DNA from 4 places in the Kitasatospora sp. NBC_00315 genome. Region 4 is predicted to be linked to each of the others. Evidence: riboswitches for the same ligand, from Rfam matches in the RefSeq annotation. Region 4 holds a riboswitch; each other region holds the start of a gene.

Region 1 (4,166 bases), 170 kb from region 4:
CCGATGGTGGTCGGTCTGCTCGGCACCTCGATGGTGTCCGGGATCGTGGTGAGCCGCACCGGCCGGTACCGGATCTTCCCGATCCTCGGCACCGCCGTGATGGCGGTCGGCCTCTATCTGATGTCGACGATGGACCGCTCGACCGGGACGTGGCTGGAGTCCCTCTACATGTTCATCCTGGGGCTCGGCATCGGCCTGGCGATGCAGGTCCTCACCATCGCCGTCCAGAACACCGTCCCCTACCACGAACTGGGCACCGCGACCTCGGGCGTGACCTTCTTCCGTACGCTCGGCAGCTCGTTCGGCACGGCCGTCTTCGGCACCCTGTTCAACAACCGGCTCGGGCCCAACCTGGAGCAGGCCTTCGCCCAGTCGCCGGGGGTCCCGCCGGAGGCGGTCCAGAGCCCCGCGGGTCTGCGCGCGCTGCCCGAGGCGCAGGCGCTGCCGTTCATCGACGCGTACGCCGACACCATCAACTACGTCTTCCAGTGGGTGGTGCCGGTCGCCCTGGTCGGCTTCGTGGTCGCCTGGTTCCTCAAGGAGGTCCCCCTGCGCGACAGCGCCCGGGCCGGCGCCTCGGACATGGGCGAGGGCTTCGGGGCGCCCGACAGCGCGGACGCGGACAAGCAGCTGGAGCGGGCACTGGCCAACGTGCTGCGCCGGACCAAGGGCCGCCCCGAGGTCGGTCGGCGCCTGCTGGCCGACTCCGGCAGCGCGGCCGCGCCGGAGCAGGCGTGGATGCTCGGTCAGATCTACTGGCGCACCCGCCTGCAGGGCGGCGCCGTGCTGAGCGCGATCGCGGCGGCGCACCACATGCCCGAGGAGGTGCTGCGGCCCGCCGCCGAACGGACCCTGGGCGCCGGGTACGCCGAGAGCGACGGCGACCGGCTCACCCTCACGCCGGCGGGTCAGCGCGAGGTCGACCGGTTGGCCGAGGCCTGGCGGCGCTGGCTCGACCACCACCTGGACGACTGGGACGTCACCGACCCCACCGACCGCGCCCGTCTGGACCGCGCCGTCGAATCCATCGCGGCCCGCCTCTTCGAGGACGACCAGCACGACGAACGGGTGCCCGCCTGAGAACCGGCCGCCCGAGGCCGGGCGCCTTCGCCCCGGCCGGGGCGTCGAGGGGCCGGGCGCCGAGGGTGACCGATGGACGGCGGGTGCCCCGGAAACGCCGACTGGTCGGGCCCGCAGCGATGAGCGTTCGCTGCCGGCCCGACCGGTGTCATGCGTTACCGCGGTGGTACGGCCCGAGGGGCCGGACCGGGTGTCAGATGCTGACGCCGTGCGCGCGCAGGTACGCGATCGGGTCGATGTCCGAGCCGTACTCCGAGCCGGTGCGGATCTCGAAGTGCAGGTGCGGGCCGGTCACGTTGCCGGTCGCACCGGAGAGGCCGATCTGCTGACCGACGGTCACGGTCTGGCCGATCTTGACGCCGATCGAGGACAGGTGCGCGTACTGGGCGTACTTGCCGTCGGCGAGCTTGATCTCGACCTCGTTGCCGTAGGCGCCGCCGGGGCCGGCCTTGACCACGGTCCCGGCCGCGACGGCCTTCAGCGGGGTGCCGGTGGAGGCGACGAAGTCGGCGCCGGTGTGGTGGCCGCTGGCCCACATGGAGCCGGGCACGCCGTAGGCGGTACCCAGGTGCGGGTTGGCCACCGGGGCGGTGTAGCCGGAGGAGTTGCTGGTCACGGCGGCCTTGGGGGCGGCAGCGGTGGTGGTCGGCGCGGCGGCGGCGGGCTTCGGGGCCTGGGTGGCCTTCGGAGCCTGCGTCACCTTCGGAGCCGGGGCCGGGGTGGCCTTGGCGCTCGGGGCGGCCTTGGCGCTCGGGGCGGGCTTCGCGGCCGGCGCGGAGTCCTGCGAGACCTTGGGGGCCGCGGCGGCCGGGGCCTGGGCGGCGGCGGCCTTGCTGCCGACGACCAGCTTCTGGCCGGGGAAGATCAGGTTCGGGTTGGACCCGATGACCTGGCGGTTGCTGTCGTACAGGGCGTGCCACCCGCCGGTGACGTTCTGGGCGGCGGCGATCTTCGACAGGGTGTCCCCGCCGATGACCTTGTAGCTCACCTCGACGGCGGCGGCCGGAGCCGCGGCAGCGGCCGGAGCGGCGGCCGGGGCGGCGGTCTTCGCGGCGACGGCGACGGCGTCGGTGCTGGTGGCACCGGTCCAGGTGGCCGACTTCTGCTGGGACTTGGCGGCCGGCACCTCGTGGGCCTGGGCGCTGACGGCGGTCACCAGGGGGAGGGCGAAGACGGCGCCGGTCACGCCGGTGGCGATGCCGATGCGGGCGAGACGGCTGACACGGTTGTTTGCCTGTGCGGGCATGGGGTATTTCCTCTCCGACGCCTGCGAGGTGAGCTGTCGGGTTCGGGCTGGAGTTGCCCGGCCGCAAGCGCGGCTTCACCCCGAGCCGTCCCGGAATCCCGGGCCGGCGACTTACCTGTGGGTCCCCCACTCCTGCCGTGCAGAGTTCGTTCGAAGCCCCCGGGCAGCGGCAGGACTAGGCGTTCCACCCGGTGGGCCCACCCGGACATTGGCCGGGCGGTCGCTGAAGCAAAGCCCATCGGCCCGGGCAAATCAATCCCGATCACGTTTGGCACCGGAATTTCACGGGAATCCCAGGAAATTCAGTGACTCTCCGAATGATCGACTGTGCAGTACGTGCACAATCCAATTGCACTGCGCTACTGATCCACCGCCCTGCGGTCACTTTCTCGGCCCTGCGTCGGTGGCCGGACACGCTCGGCCACCACCCGGACGCGCCGCTGGTGACCCTTGTCACGCGGGCCCCGGAAGCGCAGGATCGAGCCGTGAGAACCGACGGCGCGGGCACCCTGGCACTCGGCACCGCACAAGGGCGCTGGGTGGTGCTGGCGACCGTCCTGGGCTCCAGCATGGCGATGCTCGACGGCACCGTCGTCAACGTCGCACTCCCCCGGATCGGCGCCGATCTCGGCGCCTCGCTCGCCGCCCTGCAGTGGACGCTCAACGCCTATCTGCTGAGCCTCGCCGGGCTGATCCTGCTCGGCGGGGCACTCGGCGACCGCTACGGACGGCGCCGGGTCTTCCTCATCGGCGTCGCCTGGTTCGCCGCGGCCTCGGCGCTGTGCGCGCTGGCACCGAACGTCGGTGTGCTGATCGCCGCGCGCGGCCTGCAGGGCATCGGCGGAGCCCTGCTCACCCCCGGCTCCCTCGCCATGCTCCAGGCGGTCTTCCGGCCCGACGACCGCTCGGCGGCGGTCGGGCTCTGGTCCGGGCTGGGCGGGGTGTCGGCGGCGGTCGGCCCCTTCCTCGGCGGCTGGCTGGTGGACGGGCCCGGCTGGCGGTGGATCTTCCTGCTCAACGTCCCGCTCGCCGCCGTGGTGCTGGCCGTGTCCCTGCGGCACGTCCCGGAGAGCCGGGACGAGAGCGCCACCGGCGGTTTCGACGTGCTCGGCGCCGTCCTCGCCGCGCTCGCCCTCGGCGGGGTGACCTACGCGCTGACGGCCGCGGGCGAGGGCCTCTCCCCCGCCGTCTGGATCTCCGGCGCGGCCGGACTGCTGCTCGGCGCCGCGTTCGTGGTCACCGAACGCCGGCGCGCGGCCCCGATGCTCCCGCCGGAGCTGTTCGCCTCGCGCCTGTTCACCTCGGTGAACCTGGTCACGCTCTGCGTGTACGCCGCCTTCAGCGGGGTGTTCTTCCTCCTGGTGGTCCAGCTGCAGACGGTCTCCGGTTTCACACCGCTGACCTCCGGCCTCGCGCTGCTGCCGATCACCGTGCTGATGCTGGCGCTCTCCTCGCGGGCCGGGCGGCTGGGCAAACGGATCGGCCCCCGGCTGCCGCTCGTCGCCGGTCCGATGATCTGCGCCGCGGGCGTCCTGCTGATGCTGCGGATCGGCGCCGGCGCCTCGTACTGGACGGACGTGCTGCCCGCCACCACCGTCATGGGCTGCGGGATGGTCCTGCTGGTGGCGCCGCTCACCGCGACCGTGCTGGCGGCGGTCGACGTGCGCCGGGCCGGCATCGCCAGCGGCGTCAACAACGCCGCCGCCCGCGCGGCCGGACTGCTCGCGGTGGCGGCGCTGCCGGCCCTCGTCGGCCTGAGCGGCGAGGCGTATCAGGTGCCCGCCGCGGTGGACTCGGCCTTCCGCAGCGCGATGGCGATCTGCGCCGGGCTCCTGGTCAC
Region 2 (4,166 bases), 2.1 Mb from region 4:
GGGCCGGGGCGCCGGTCTTGATCTGGCCGCAGTTGGTGGCGACGGCGAGGTCCGCGATGGTGACGTCCTCGGTCTCACCGGAGCGGTGCGACATCATGCAGCGGTAGCCGTTGCGCTGGGCCAGCTCGACGGCGTCCAGGGTCTCGGTGAGCGAGCCGATCTGGTTGACCTTCACCAGCAGCGCGTTGGCGGTGCCGGTCTCGATGCCGCGGGCGAGGCGGGTCGGGTTGGTGACGAACAGGTCGTCGCCGACCAGCTGGACCTTGTCACCGAGCTTGACGGTCATGGCCTTCCAGCCGTCCCAGTCCTGCTCGTCCAGCGGGTCCTCGATGGAGACCAGCGGGTAGGCGGCGACCAGCTCGGCGTAGTAGTCGATGAGCTCGGCCGAGGAAAGGCCCTTGCCCTCGAACTGGTAGGCGCCGTCCTTGTAGAACTCGGAGGCGGCGACGTCGAGCGCCAGCGCGACGTCCTTGCCGGGCACGTAGCCGGCCTTCTTGATGGCCTCGACGATGAGGTCGAGCGCCTCGCGGTTGCTCTCCAGGTTCGGGGCGAAGCCGCCCTCGTCGCCGAGGCCGGTGGAGAGGCCGCGCTCCTTCAGGACGCCCTTGAGCGTGTGGTAGACCTCGACGCCCCAGCGGACGGCCTCGGAGAAGGACTCCGCGCCGATCGGAGCGATCATGAACTCCTGGATGTCGACGTTGGAGTCCGCGTGCGAGCCGCCGTTGAGGATGTTCATCATCGGGACGGGCAGGACGTGCGCGTTCGGGCCGCCGAGGTAGCGGAACAGCGGCAGGTCCGAGGCCTCGGAGGCGGCGTGCGCGACGGCCAGCGAGACGCCCAGGATGGCGTTGGCGCCGAGCGAGGACTTGTCCGGGGTGGCGTCCAGGTCGAGCATGGCCTGGTCGATCAGGCGCTGCTCGGTGGCGTCGTAGCCGACCAGCTCCGGGCCGATCTGCTCGATGACGGCCAGAACGGCCTTCTCCACGCCCTTGCCGAAGTAGCGGTTCTTGTCACCGTCACGCAGCTCCAGCGCCTCGAAAGCACCGGTCGAGGCGCCCGAGGGGACAGCGGCACGGCCGGTGCTGCCGTCGTCGAGACCGACCTCGACCTCGACCGTGGGGTTGCCACGCGAGTCGAGAATCTCACGGGCTACGACGACATCAATGGACGGCACGAGGCATCTCCTAGCGGAAGCAGGTACCCGCAAACTGTTGTGGTGTCTGCGGATGATTGCGGAGTCGTTACGACCAGAGCCTAACCGCAAGGGCTCGCTGGGCCACGTCGGCCCGGGTCCCGTCTCAGGGTGTGGCCCGGCTACCCGTCAGTAGTTCACCTGGATGCCGCGCGGGATGCACCCAGAGCAGAACGAAGGGGGCCGTACCGGATATGTACGACCGCCGCACCCGCCTCTCGGGCGGCCCGCCCGGCCCGGGCCCGCGCGCGGGCGGGCCCGGACCGGGGGTCAGGCCCGCCCGAGATCCAGGACCTGACCCGGCACGATGAGGTCCGGGTCGCCGCCGACGACCGGACGGTTGCCGTCGTACAGCGCGCTCCAGCCGCCGGCCACGCCCTGGCCGCCGGCGATGGAACCGAGGGTGTCGCCGCTCTGCACGGTGTAGCTCCGGCCGCCGGTGACGGGAGCGGTGGCCGTGGCGGCCGCGGCCTGCGGGGCGGCCTGCGCGGCGGCGCCCGCGTACTGGTCGTAGACGCTGCGGTGGCTGGTCCAGTACCAGTCGCCGTTGTCCTGGTACCAGAAGACCCGGGCGTCCGCGTCCCAGCCCGTACGGCCGGTGAAGTCGGGGTTCCGGTCGGCCGTGTCGTCCGACCGGTCCGCCCCCGGCGGCGCGGCGGCCGAGCGGGAGTCGGCCGAGCGGGAGTCGGCCGAGGACTCCGCGGAGGAGGACTCGGTGACGGAGTCGGAGGTGTCGGCCTGGGCGGCCGGGCCGCCCTTGCGCAGGCCGGCCTTGCCCGAGCAGACCGGCCAGGCGCCGGGCCCCTGCGCGGCGAGCACCTTCTCCGCGACCGAGATCTGCTGCCCCTTACTGGCCCGGTGCGCCTGTGGGGCGTACTGGCCGCCGCCGTAGGCCTTCCAGGTGCTCTGACTGAACTGCAGCCCGCCGTAGTACCCGTTGCCGGTGTTGATGCTCCAGTTCCCGCCGCTCTCGCACTGGGCCACCTTGTCCCAGATGGTGACGGGGGCCGCGTGGGCGCCGGTGGCGGTGAGGAGCGGCATCGAGAGGCCGATGCCGGCCACGCCCGCCACGGCGATGACCTTCTCGGTCCGGGTACGACGACGGTGACGACCGTTACCAACGAACAGCATGAGGATGTCCCTCTCCGCACGCCTGCGAGGTGAGCTGTCGGGTTCGGACCGGGAGGTGGCCCGGCCGCCGGTCGCAGGAACGATCCTGCTAGGGCGGCTTCACCCCAAGCCGTGGGGAACGGCAGAAAAACCTGGGTCCCCCGCCCCTGCCCGAGGGTCTGGTCGGTTTCCCGGAGGCGCGGCGGGCAGGACTCGGCGTTCCGCGCACGGGGCTCGCAGCTGCGAACTGCAGGGAGAGTAGACAGATCCTCAGATCAATCACAAGCTCATATCGCTCACATCACGCGGAAATTACGACAAGCATTGGATCGTCTACAAACCACACCCATATGTACGGATTGATACGCCTTCTGACCGCCCATGACCGGTTCTGTCCGACACGCCGTCAGGGCGAGTCGACCGGATCCGACGCCTTCTCCGGCGTGAATTCGATCGGCAGTTCCCGCAGTCCGCGCATGATCAGGCCACCGCGCCAGCGCAGATCGGCCGGATCCGCCGCGAGGCGCAGATCGGGCAGCCGGGTCAGCAGCGTCGCCAGCGCGGCCTGCCCCTCCAGTCGGGCCAGCGGGGCGCCGATGCAGTAGTGGATGCCGTGACCGAACCCCAGGTGCGGGTTGTCCTTGCGGGCGAGGTCGAGCGTGTTCTCGTCGGCGAACCGGGCCGGGTCGCGGTCGGCCGCCGCCAGCACCACCAGCACCGGATCACCCACCGGGATGTCCACCCCGCCGATGGCCAGCGGCTCGGTGGCGAACCGCCAGGTGGCCAGCTCCACCGGACCGTCGTAGCGGAGCAGCTCCTCGATCCCGGTCTCCAGCAGCCCGCGCTCGCCACGCGCGAGGGAGCCCTGGAGCAGATCGAGCTGCCCCGGGTTCCGGAACAGCGCGTACATGCCGTTGCCGATCAGGTTGATCGTCGTCTCGAATCCCGCGAAGAGGAGGACGAAGCACATCGCCGCGGCCTCGTTCTCGGTGAGGTGCTCCCCGTGGTCGCTCGCCCGGATCAGATCGGAGATCAGGTCGTCCCCGAGATCGGCCCGCTTGCGGTGGATCAGCTCCAGCAGGTACGCCCGGATCCGCTTCACCGCCCTGGCCACCCCGCCGCGCGGGCCGCCGCCGTGCCGGATCATCATCGCGGCCCAGTCGCGGAAGTCGTCCTGGTCCTCCGGAGGAACCCCCAGCAGGTCGCAGATCGCGTAGATGGGGAGGGGGAAGGCGAACTCGTGGATCAGATCGGCCGATCCGCGCGCCGCGAAGGAGTCGAGCAGGCGGTCGGTCAGCTGCTGGACCCTCGGTCCGAACTCGGCCACCCGGCGCGGGGTGAACGCCTTGGAGACCAGTCGGCGCAACCGGGTGTGGTCCGGCGGGTCGATGTTGAGCAGGTGCGTCATGAGGTCCGCCTGCCGCTCCCCCGGAATGCCCACCCGGCCCGTGCGGTGCGCCTGCTCGCTGTGATGGGCGGGATTCTTGGAGAGCCGGCCGTCGGCCAACGCCTGTCGGGCGTCCGCGTACCGGGTGACCAGCCAGGCCTCCACCCCGCTGGGGAGGGTCGTGCGGTGCACGGGGGCGTGCTCGCGCAACCACGCGTAAGCGGGGTACGGATCGGCGGCGAACTCCCACGTGAACAGGGGCGGCTGGGCGGGCGCCCCACCGGAGCGCTGCGGTTCGGGCTGGTCGGTGTGCGGCTGAACAGGCATGTCCCGACGGTATCCGGTGGGCCGAAGGCGTGAGCCTGGTCACCTGATGGGTAATCCCTGTCGCAGAGGGTCGTGACGTGCCTAGGATCCTCCGACATGTCTTTGGTGGGCGCCGTGCGGTGTCGCCCACAGGGAGGAGCGCACCGTGCG
Region 3 (4,166 bases), 4.7 Mb from region 4:
TGGTCCAGGCTGCTCACCCGGGAGAGGTAGCCGGCCGGGTCGGAGGCCAGCATCAGCTGGGCGGTCGGCGCGATGCCACCGGCCCGGTACTGGGCGCCCGCGACCACAGCGAGGTCGCCGCGGAGCCGGTTGAGCTCGTCCTGCCCGAGCGCCACCTGCTGCTGGAGCGCGCCGGTCTCGGCGATCAGCCTGCGCTGGTACTCCTGGGCCGCGTTGTACTTCTCCGAGGCCTGCTCGGCCTCGCCGTAGAGCTGGTCGACCTGGGCCTTGACATCGTTGCGGTCGGGCGGCCCACCGGGGGCACCCGGGTTGGCGAAGGCGCTGCCGCCGGCCGTCACGCCGAGCGCGGTACTGGCGGCGGCGGTGAGCACCAGCGCGCGGACCAGTGTGTGCACACCTGGCAGTTGGTGACGGTGCATCGCCATACGGCGCGGCTCCATTCCTGCGGCCCGGCCACCGCCGCCGCCCGGGCTGGGCGGCCGTCCGTGCGGGGGCCAGGTGGCAGACGTTAGCGAGTCAGCGCGACCGAGTCCAAACCCCTCTCAACACGAATATTTGACCCCTAATCGGACATCCACTCGGCTCCCCGGAAAGCCGCAGGCCCGGCCCCCCGGGGATCGGGGGCCGGGCCTGTCGGTACCGCCGCTTCGGCGGGAGGTCAGATGCGCACGATGGCCGCGATCGGCATCACCGTGGCGGACTCGTAGCGGACCACCGCGCCCGTGTGCGGGGCGTGGATGATCTGGCCGCCGCCCACGTAGAGGCCCACGTGGGTCATGCCGCTGTAGTAGATGATCAGGTCGCCGGGCTGCGCGTTGGCGATGTTGGTGCCGATCCGGGTGCCGGCCGAGGCCTGCGCCTGCGAGGTGCGCGGCAGCGTGACGCCCGCCTGGGCGTAGGCCCAGCCGGTCAGACCCGAGCAGTCGAAGGAGCTCGGGCCGGTGGCGCCGTAGACGTACGGCGAACCGAGCTTGCTCTCGGCGGCCGCGATGGCGGCGGCGGCACGGCCACTGGCCGGGACGGAGGAGGCCGGCGCGGAGCCGGTGGAGGCGCTGAGCGAGCTGCGGCCGCTGTCGCGCGAGGCGCGGTCGGTGTTGGCCTTGGCGGCGTCGGCCTGCGCCTTGGCGTCCGCGGCGGACTTGGCCTCGGCGGCGCGCAGGGCCTGGCGCTCCTGCTCGGTCAGCGTGTTGAGCAGTTCGGTGGCCTTGGCCAGCTTGCCCTGGACCTCGTCCTTGCTGGCCTTGAGCTGCTGGGTGGTGGAGTCCAGCTCGGCGAGCTTGCCCTGCGCCTCGGACTTGTCCTGGTCGAGCTTGCGCTGCTGAGCCTGGAGCTCCTTGAGCGCGCTGCTCTGCGAGTCGCCGACCTGGTTGAGCGAACCGGCCTGGGTCAGGAAGTTGTCCGGGCTGCTGGAGAGCATCAGCTGGACGGTGGGCGAGATGCCGCCGTTGCGGTACTGCTCCGCCGCGATCTCGGCCAGACCGCCCTGCAGGTCGGTGACCTGGGACTGCTGACGGGCCACCCTGTCCTGCAGGTCACCGACCTGCTTCTGCAGCTCCTGCTGCTTGGCCTGCGCACCGTTGAACTGCTCGGTGGCGACCTCGGCCTGCTCGTTGAGCTGGTCGACCTGCTCCTTGACCTGGTCCTTGGTCGGCGCGGGGTCGGCGTGGGCGCCGGACTGCGCGGAGAGGGCCACGGCGGCGGCGGCAGCAGCGGTCATGATCGACACGCGGGCACGGCCGGCAGGCTTGGGACGACGATGGGACGCCACGAAGGCGGACTCCTTCTTCCTACGTCCGCCTACCGGGTGAGCTGACGGGTTCGGGCTGGAAGACATGCCCTACGACGCCTCACCGGCCGCACGCGGCCGACCTGGCGCCGATTCACCCCGAGGAACATGGTTCCCCGGCTCCGTTCCACAGCACCCCCACAGGGGCTTCCCCGTGAGCAGTTGACTGCCCGGCTGTTTCGCGGACTCGGCGGTAACCCCCGCCGCCACCCGGACTGGGTGATCGACTGTGCGGTGGTTCGAGGCATGACCCTAGTAACGAAACCGTGATCCGTTCAAATCGTTGTAGGAAAAAAGTTGGAATGACGGCCGAGTTCGGTGGCACATATGACCATCCGTGACCGGAATCCCACGGAGGGCTGATTGTTTTTCATCAGCTGGTCACACGGAGCGCCGGCCGGGGGTGTTCCAGATCACAGAACGATTTCCCCGGGTTCGGGCGTGTTGGATGTGGCGAACGGTCAGCAAATGTCCGTTATGCGGGCGTTGTCCGCTCGCCGCGACCGAGGGCGGCCGGCCCGCAGGGGCCGAGCGGGAGAGGCCCGGGGCGCCCGGCACCGGGCGCCTCCCGGTGCGTCAGACCCGGCGGATGGTGTTGATCGGCATGGCGTCCGCCTTCATCACCTTCACCACGTCACCGGTGTGCGGTGCGTGCACGACCAGCCCGTTGCCGATGTACATCGCCACGTGGTGCCGGTCGCTGCCGTAGACGATCAGGTCGCCGGGCTGGGCGTCCGCGAGCGAGGGGACCCGGGCGCCGACGTTGCCCTGCTCCTGGGAGGTACGCGGCAGCGAGACCCCGGCCTGGCCGTAGGCCCACACCATCAGGCCCGAGCAGTCGAAGGTGCTGGGGCCGGTGGCGCCCCAGACGTACGGCGACCCCTGCTTGCTCATCGCCTTGGCGACCGCGACACCGGCGTAGCCGGCGGCCTGCGGGAGCGCGGAGAGGTCGACCCGGACGGAGTCGCGCGAGGCGCGGCCGTCCCCCTGGGTGATCGAGGCCCGGTCGGAGGCGCTGAGCTGGCTCAGCAGCGCGTTCGCCTCCTGGAGCTTCTTGTTGACGTCCGCCTTGGCCTGGTTCAGGTCCTTGGTGGTCTCGTCCAGCGAGGCGAGGACGGCGGCGGCCTCGATCTTCTGCTGGTCCAGGCGGCGCTGCTGGTCCTGGAGGCCCTTGAGCGCGTCCGCCTGGCTGGAGGTGGCCTGCTGGACGCTGGCCGCCTGCTCCAGGTAGCCGGAGGGGTCGGAGGTGAGCATCAGCTGGACGGAGGGGTCGATGCCCCCGGTGCGGTACTGCTCGCCGGCCACCTCGGCCAGACCGGCCTGAAGGTGGGTCATCTGGTCCTGGCCACGCGCGACCTGGTCCTGCAGCTGGTCCGCCTGCTTGCGCAGCTGGTCGGCCCGCTCCTTGGCGCCGTTGTACCGCTCCGCCGCCTGCTCCTGCTCCGTGTTGAGCTGGTCGACCTGCGCCTTGACGTCCTCTTTCTTGGGCGCCGGCGCGGCGTGGGCACTCATCTGGGCGGAGAGGGCGACCGCGGTCGCCGCCGCAGCGGTGAGCACGGAGACCCGTGCGCGGCTCGGCTGCTTAGGACGGCGGTGGGAGGCCAAAAGACCCGCTCCTTCTTTCTGCGGACTCACCCGAACGAGTGAGTATCCGGAAATAGGTTTGACGCCAGACCCTAGTGAAGATCAGAGCTTTCCGCCACTCCCACGGGACCATGAACCTGGAGCTCCGGCGGGGATTTCACGTGACCCACACACCCGCGTCACCAAGCCGCTGACCAGCTGTCACTCCGGGCGCCCCCGCCCGCCCCCGCCGGGCCCGCGCACCGGCCCCGCGACGGTCCGAGGGGCCGGACGTCTCAGGACCGCGCCAGCCGGTTGAGCAGCAGAATCGACGCCACCGGCCGGGCCCCCGCGTCGCGCACCCCGTCGGCCACCTCGCGGTCGGTGGAGACCACCACCACCGGACGCCCCTGCGGCTCCGCCCGCACCAGGCGGCGGATCAGCTCGTCCGCGGTCTCCCCGGTACGGCTGAACCGCACCCGGACCCCGCGCGGCGGCGCCAGGATCACCGGGACGTCCAGGTCCTGGCCGTCGAAGACACAGGTGACCTCCGCCTGGGTGCGCTGCGCCAGCATCGCCAGGCCGCCGAGCAGCCGGATCCGCTGCTGCTCCAGCGGCAGGGTCGGATAGCCGGTCTTGGTCACGTTGTAGCCGTCCACCAGCAGATGTACCTGCGGGATCGCCAGCAACTGGTCCAGCAGCGCCGGATCGTCCTCCGCCAGCGCCCGCCGGGCCACGTCGTGCGGCGAGGCCGAGGCCGGCTGCACCGCCTCGACCAGGTCGGCCGGATGGATCTGGGCGACCGGCAGCGCCAGCT
Region 4 (4,166 bases):
GGGAAGCGGGAGTTGCGCATCGCGACGCCGCCGTCGGACAGCGCGGCGAACTCCACGCAGTTGCCCTGGGAATTGCTGTGCCGGCTCTTCTGCCAGACCACTCCGTCGAGGTCCGCAGCCGCCATGCCGTTGTACGTGTGGTGCATTGAAGTCTCCCGAAATAACCGGAGTGGTCGTCCAGCTCGGCGTACGGCCCGAAGGCCGCGATCGACCGGCCCGGCTCCCCTGCCGGCCCGGCACCCGCCTCACTTTGACGTGATGATAGCTCCAGTGCACGTGCATCAGCACGGGACGGTGCAGGTGCACGAGGAACGCCGGATGTCGGTGCAACCGCCGGGCATGTCGATCGATTGACGGTACGTAAGCGGACAAACTTGACCGAATCCAGACCCGCGCCATAACCGCCCGTAGGCGCACCCCCGCATAATGTTGATCTTCGGCTGCCGGGAGTCGTGTCCCCGTGACCCACAGTCAGTCGCCGGAATGTGTGTGATACATGTCACTTCGCACCGCGATCCCCCCGAAGGCTGTGAGGGCATCGGGGAGCAGACGTGAATACGTGGCACGGTTTGTCACTCTCTGACCGATATGACGTCATGCGGGCTGTCCGATATCGGTAGCCGACTGCGACTCTGCCCGGCCGATGTCCTACGATCTCCGCCATGAGCACCGCAGCCATCCCGGGCGCGCCACTGCCCGTCCGCACTCCAGGCTCCCGTGCGCGGGGGCGCCATCGTCGACCCGAGCGCCCCGAGATCCCGGTCGGTTCCCCGCCCCTGGTGCTGGCCGTGCCGGCAGCCGAAGGGCCCGAGTCGCGCCCCGTGGTCGACGAACTCCTCTCGATCGTCCGCAGTGAGCAGTCCGGCGTCGAGGCCGCCGCCGCCTACCTGCCGAACGCGTCCGGCGAGGCCACCGGCCCCGGCGTGGGCGACCTGATCGGCCAGGCCCTCGCCGCCGGTCTCCCCGCACCCATCGTGGTGCCGCTGCTGCCCGGCCCGCACGGCTTCCTCGCCGGCCTGCACCGCCTGGCCGCGGAGCGGGGCGCCACCGTCACCGACGTGCTCGGTCCGCACCCGCTGCTGGCCGAGGCCGTCCACGTACGGCTGTCCGAGGCCGGGCTCGCCCGTGCCGACCGGGCCCGGCTGTTCGCCATCACCACCGCGGCGGACGGCGTGGTCCTCACCACCGTCGGCGGCGAGGAGGCCGCAGCCGCGGCCGAGATCACCGGCGTGCTGCTGGCCGCGCGGCTCGCCGTGCCGGTCGTCGCCGCCGCGCTCGACGTCCCCGGCTCGGTGGCCGCGGCCGTCGACCACCTGCGCGCCACCGGCTCGCAGCGGCCCGCGCTGGCCCCGCTGGTGATCGGGCCGGAGGCCGACACCGAGCTGCTCGCCACGGCCGCCGAGGAGACCGGCTGCCCGAGCGCCGCGCCGCTCGGCGCCTACCCGACGGTCGGCCAGCTGATCGCCTCCACGTACCTGTCCGCCCTGGAGGTCGCACTGACCGAGGCGGAGCAGGCCCGGGAGCAGGAGCCCGAGCACGACCGGGCCGACGAGCAGGTCGCGGAGTAGCACGACTCCGTACGAAGCACACCGCGCGACAGGGCCCCGGAGCTGCTCCGGGGCCCTGTCGCGTCGGCGGCTCGGGCCCCGGCCGGCAGCCGGAGCGAACGCCCTTCCGCGCCCCCTGGCCCTGGGGCCCCGGGCCCGCCCACTGCGGCCCCCGCTCCGCCCCGTCCCCGTGCCACGGATCCGCGGGCCCGGGCCCGCCGGGCTCGCGCCGCACGCCCGGCCACGCGGCAGCGCCGGACGACCGCCCGGGACGCGCGCGCGGCACTCCGGTGACCGGGCTCCGGTGACCGGGGCTCCAGTGACCGGGGCTCAACTCGGCCACGACGACGGCATGTGATGCCCTTTGGCACTTTATGTCCCTGATGTCCGATGGGCGGTCGACCCGCCCCCCGTCGACGATCACCATGTCGGCGACCGCAGGCCGGGAGCACCTCGGTGCGATCCGACACCGAACGCCCCGAAGTGTCCGGTAAGGCCGCTTCATCCAGGTCTGTCGCGTTGTACCAGATTGCGCCGCAGGGCCCTTGGTCCCGAAAGCCGACTCGCACCGCTCCGGTTGCGGGCCTTCGCGGCCCGTGGTTCCGTACCCTCCCACCGGCCGGCCGGCGCACCCCCGGGGCTCCCTGAAGGGTCGGCAGATCCCGCCGAGGGCAAGGACTTTGCCCGAAACGGGCGTTATGTGATCATGATGGATCCGGACCCGCGCAGTTCGTGAAGGCTGCGTGAGGAGCGTCACACATGTTTGCAGTTTGAACTTAAGTCTGCTTAACGTGCTCCCCGTTCGTGGTCACACGAACCCAGTTCATCCGCAACGCCGAGGCCTGCCGTCGGATGCGCTGGCAGCGCGAACACCGCACCACGGCAGGCGCGGGGGACCCAGGTAAGCCGCCCCGGACCGGTCCAGCACCGGTTCAGGGCTAGGGGTGAAGCCGTGCTCAGCACGGCCGGGCAACTCCAGCCCGAATCCGACAGCTCACCTCGCAGGCGTGGGAGAGGAACACGTCTTCATGCTGACCACCAACGGCACCCGCATGTCCGGCCGCACCCGTCGTCTGATCGCCGCTGTCGGCGTCGCCGGCGTCGGTCTCACGATCCCCTGCCTCACCGCCGGCTCGGCGAACGCCGCCTCGGTCGCCACCTGGGACAAGGTCGCGCAGTGCGAGAGCAGCGGCGACTGGAGCATCAACACCGGTAACGGCTTCTACGGCGGCCTCCAGTTCACCTCCAGCACCTGGGCCGAGTTCGGCGGCACCGCCTTCGCGTCCCAGGCCAACCTGGCCACCAAGGACCAGCAGATCGCGATCGCCGAGAAGGTGCTCGCCTCCCAGGGCCCCGGCGCCTGGCCGGTCTGCTCCGTCCAGGCGGGCCTGACCGCCGGTGGCGCACCCGCCGCCGTCGACACCGGCGCCCCGGCCACCACCACGCCGGCCGCCCCGGCGACCCAGGCCCCGGCCGCCTCGACTCCGGCCGCGTCCGACGGCTCCACCTCCGACAGCTCCTCCTCCACCGGCTCCGCGTCGGGCAACTCCTGGTCGGGCGACAAGTCCTGGTCGCAGAAGAGCGGCTCGGGCGACAGCACCCGCACCTACACCGTGATCGCCGGCGACTGGCTCTCCTCCATCGCCGACAAGAACCACGTCCAGGGTGGCTGGGAGCGTCTGTACGAGCTCAACAAGTCCGTCCTGACCAACGGCGCCGACACCATCTACCCGGGCCAGCACCTGGCCCTCGGCGGTGCCGGCACGGCCACCAAGAGCTCGGCCACCGACACCTCGGGCAAGAAGTTCGACTGGTTCAACCGCTCGAAGTCGACCGACTCGTCCGCCGCGAAGACCACCACGGCCCCCGCGGCCTCCTCGTCGGCCACCGACACGGCCACCACCGCCACCACCGCCTCCACCACGACCACCACGCAGGCCGCCACCGGCAGCATGGCCGCCGCGGTCTCCTTCGCGGAGTCCAAGGTCGGCCAGGCGTACATCTACGGTGGCACCGGCAACGGCGGCTGGGACTGCTCCGGCCTGACCCAGGCGGCGTTCCGCGCGGCCGGCATCTCCATCCCGCGGGTGGCCGCCGACCAGGCCGCCGCCACCACCCACGTCTCGCTGGACAACCTGCAGCCGGGCGACCTGCTGTTCTGGTCCAACAACGGCAGCGACTCGGGCGTCTACCACGTCGCGATCTACACCGGCAACGGCAGCTACGTCGAGGCCGCCAACCCCAGCGCCGGTGTCCGCACCATGACCGTCGCCAACTGGGCGCCGGACTTCGCGGGCCGGATCTGATCCGGTAGCACCACGCGCGACAGCACGGCACGTACGCCGCCGCCCCTGGGAGGAGCCCACCGCTCCTCCCAGGGGCGGCGGCGTCGCCGTACCCGCAGGAACGACGGACGGTCGAAGGCCGGCCCCCGTCAACCGCGGGGGCCGGCCTTCGAGATGCTCAGTGCGCCGCGCGCACCGCCGAGACCAGTCCGCCGGCGCCCTCGTCCTGCTGCGACGGGCCGAGCACCGGGCGCCCGTAGGCCGCGGCACGCTCACGCAGGGTGAAGGTCTCCGCCTCCCAGCCCAGGCCGTCCAGCCAGCCGACCGGGTCCTG

The links. Region 4 has a riboswitch for cyclic di-AMP ahead of OG823_RS05690 (transglycosylase family protein). Riboswitches for the same ligand answer to the same signal wherever they lie in the genome.
Region 1: it holds a riboswitch for cyclic di-AMP, as region 4 does, so the genes downstream of both, OG823_RS05000 (peptidoglycan DD-metalloendopeptidase family protein) here and OG823_RS05690 (transglycosylase family protein) in region 4, are expected to answer to the same signal.
Region 2: it holds a riboswitch for cyclic di-AMP, as region 4 does, so the genes downstream of both, OG823_RS13795 (transglycosylase family protein) here and OG823_RS05690 (transglycosylase family protein) in region 4, are expected to answer to the same signal.
Region 3: it holds a riboswitch for cyclic di-AMP, as region 4 does, so the genes downstream of both, OG823_RS25360 (NlpC/P60 family protein) here and OG823_RS05690 (transglycosylase family protein) in region 4, are expected to answer to the same signal.

What each region holds. Positions count from the first base shown of each region.
Region 1 covers NZ_CP108025.1:1,184,336-1,188,501, forward strand. Annotated here, with positions in the region: gene OG823_RS04995 (DHA2 family efflux MFS transporter permease subunit) at 1-1,080, shown strand, start outside; gene OG823_RS05000 (peptidoglycan DD-metalloendopeptidase family protein) at 1,274-2,326, opposite strand; cyclic di-AMP (ydaO/yuaA leader) riboswitch at 2,330-2,508, opposite strand; gene OG823_RS05005 (MFS transporter) at 2,812-4,166, shown strand, end outside.
Region 2 covers NZ_CP108025.1:3,438,066-3,442,231, forward strand. Annotated here, with positions in the region: gene eno (phosphopyruvate hydratase) at 1-1,174, opposite strand, end outside; gene OG823_RS13795 (transglycosylase family protein) at 1,463-2,323, opposite strand; cyclic di-AMP (ydaO/yuaA leader) riboswitch at 2,329-2,498, opposite strand; gene OG823_RS13800 (cytochrome P450) at 2,709-4,016, opposite strand; gene OG823_RS13805 (SDR family NAD(P)-dependent oxidoreductase) at 4,162-4,166, shown strand, end outside.
Region 3 covers NZ_CP108025.1:6,082,616-6,086,781, reverse strand. Annotated here, with positions in the region: gene OG823_RS25365 (NlpC/P60 family protein) at 1-419, opposite strand, end outside; gene OG823_RS25360 (NlpC/P60 family protein) at 659-1,768, opposite strand; cyclic di-AMP (ydaO/yuaA leader) riboswitch at 1,779-1,951, opposite strand; gene OG823_RS25355 (NlpC/P60 family protein) at 2,363-3,391, opposite strand; gene OG823_RS25350 (NYN domain-containing protein) at 3,646-4,166, opposite strand, start outside.
Region 4 covers NZ_CP108025.1:1,355,346-1,359,511, forward strand. Annotated here, with positions in the region: gene OG823_RS05680 (DUF397 domain-containing protein) at 1-146, opposite strand, end outside; gene OG823_RS05685 (sirohydrochlorin chelatase) at 663-1,568, shown strand; cyclic di-AMP (ydaO/yuaA leader) riboswitch at 2,408-2,568, shown strand; gene OG823_RS05690 (transglycosylase family protein) at 2,555-3,853, shown strand; gene OG823_RS05695 (class I SAM-dependent methyltransferase) at 4,011-4,166, opposite strand, start outside.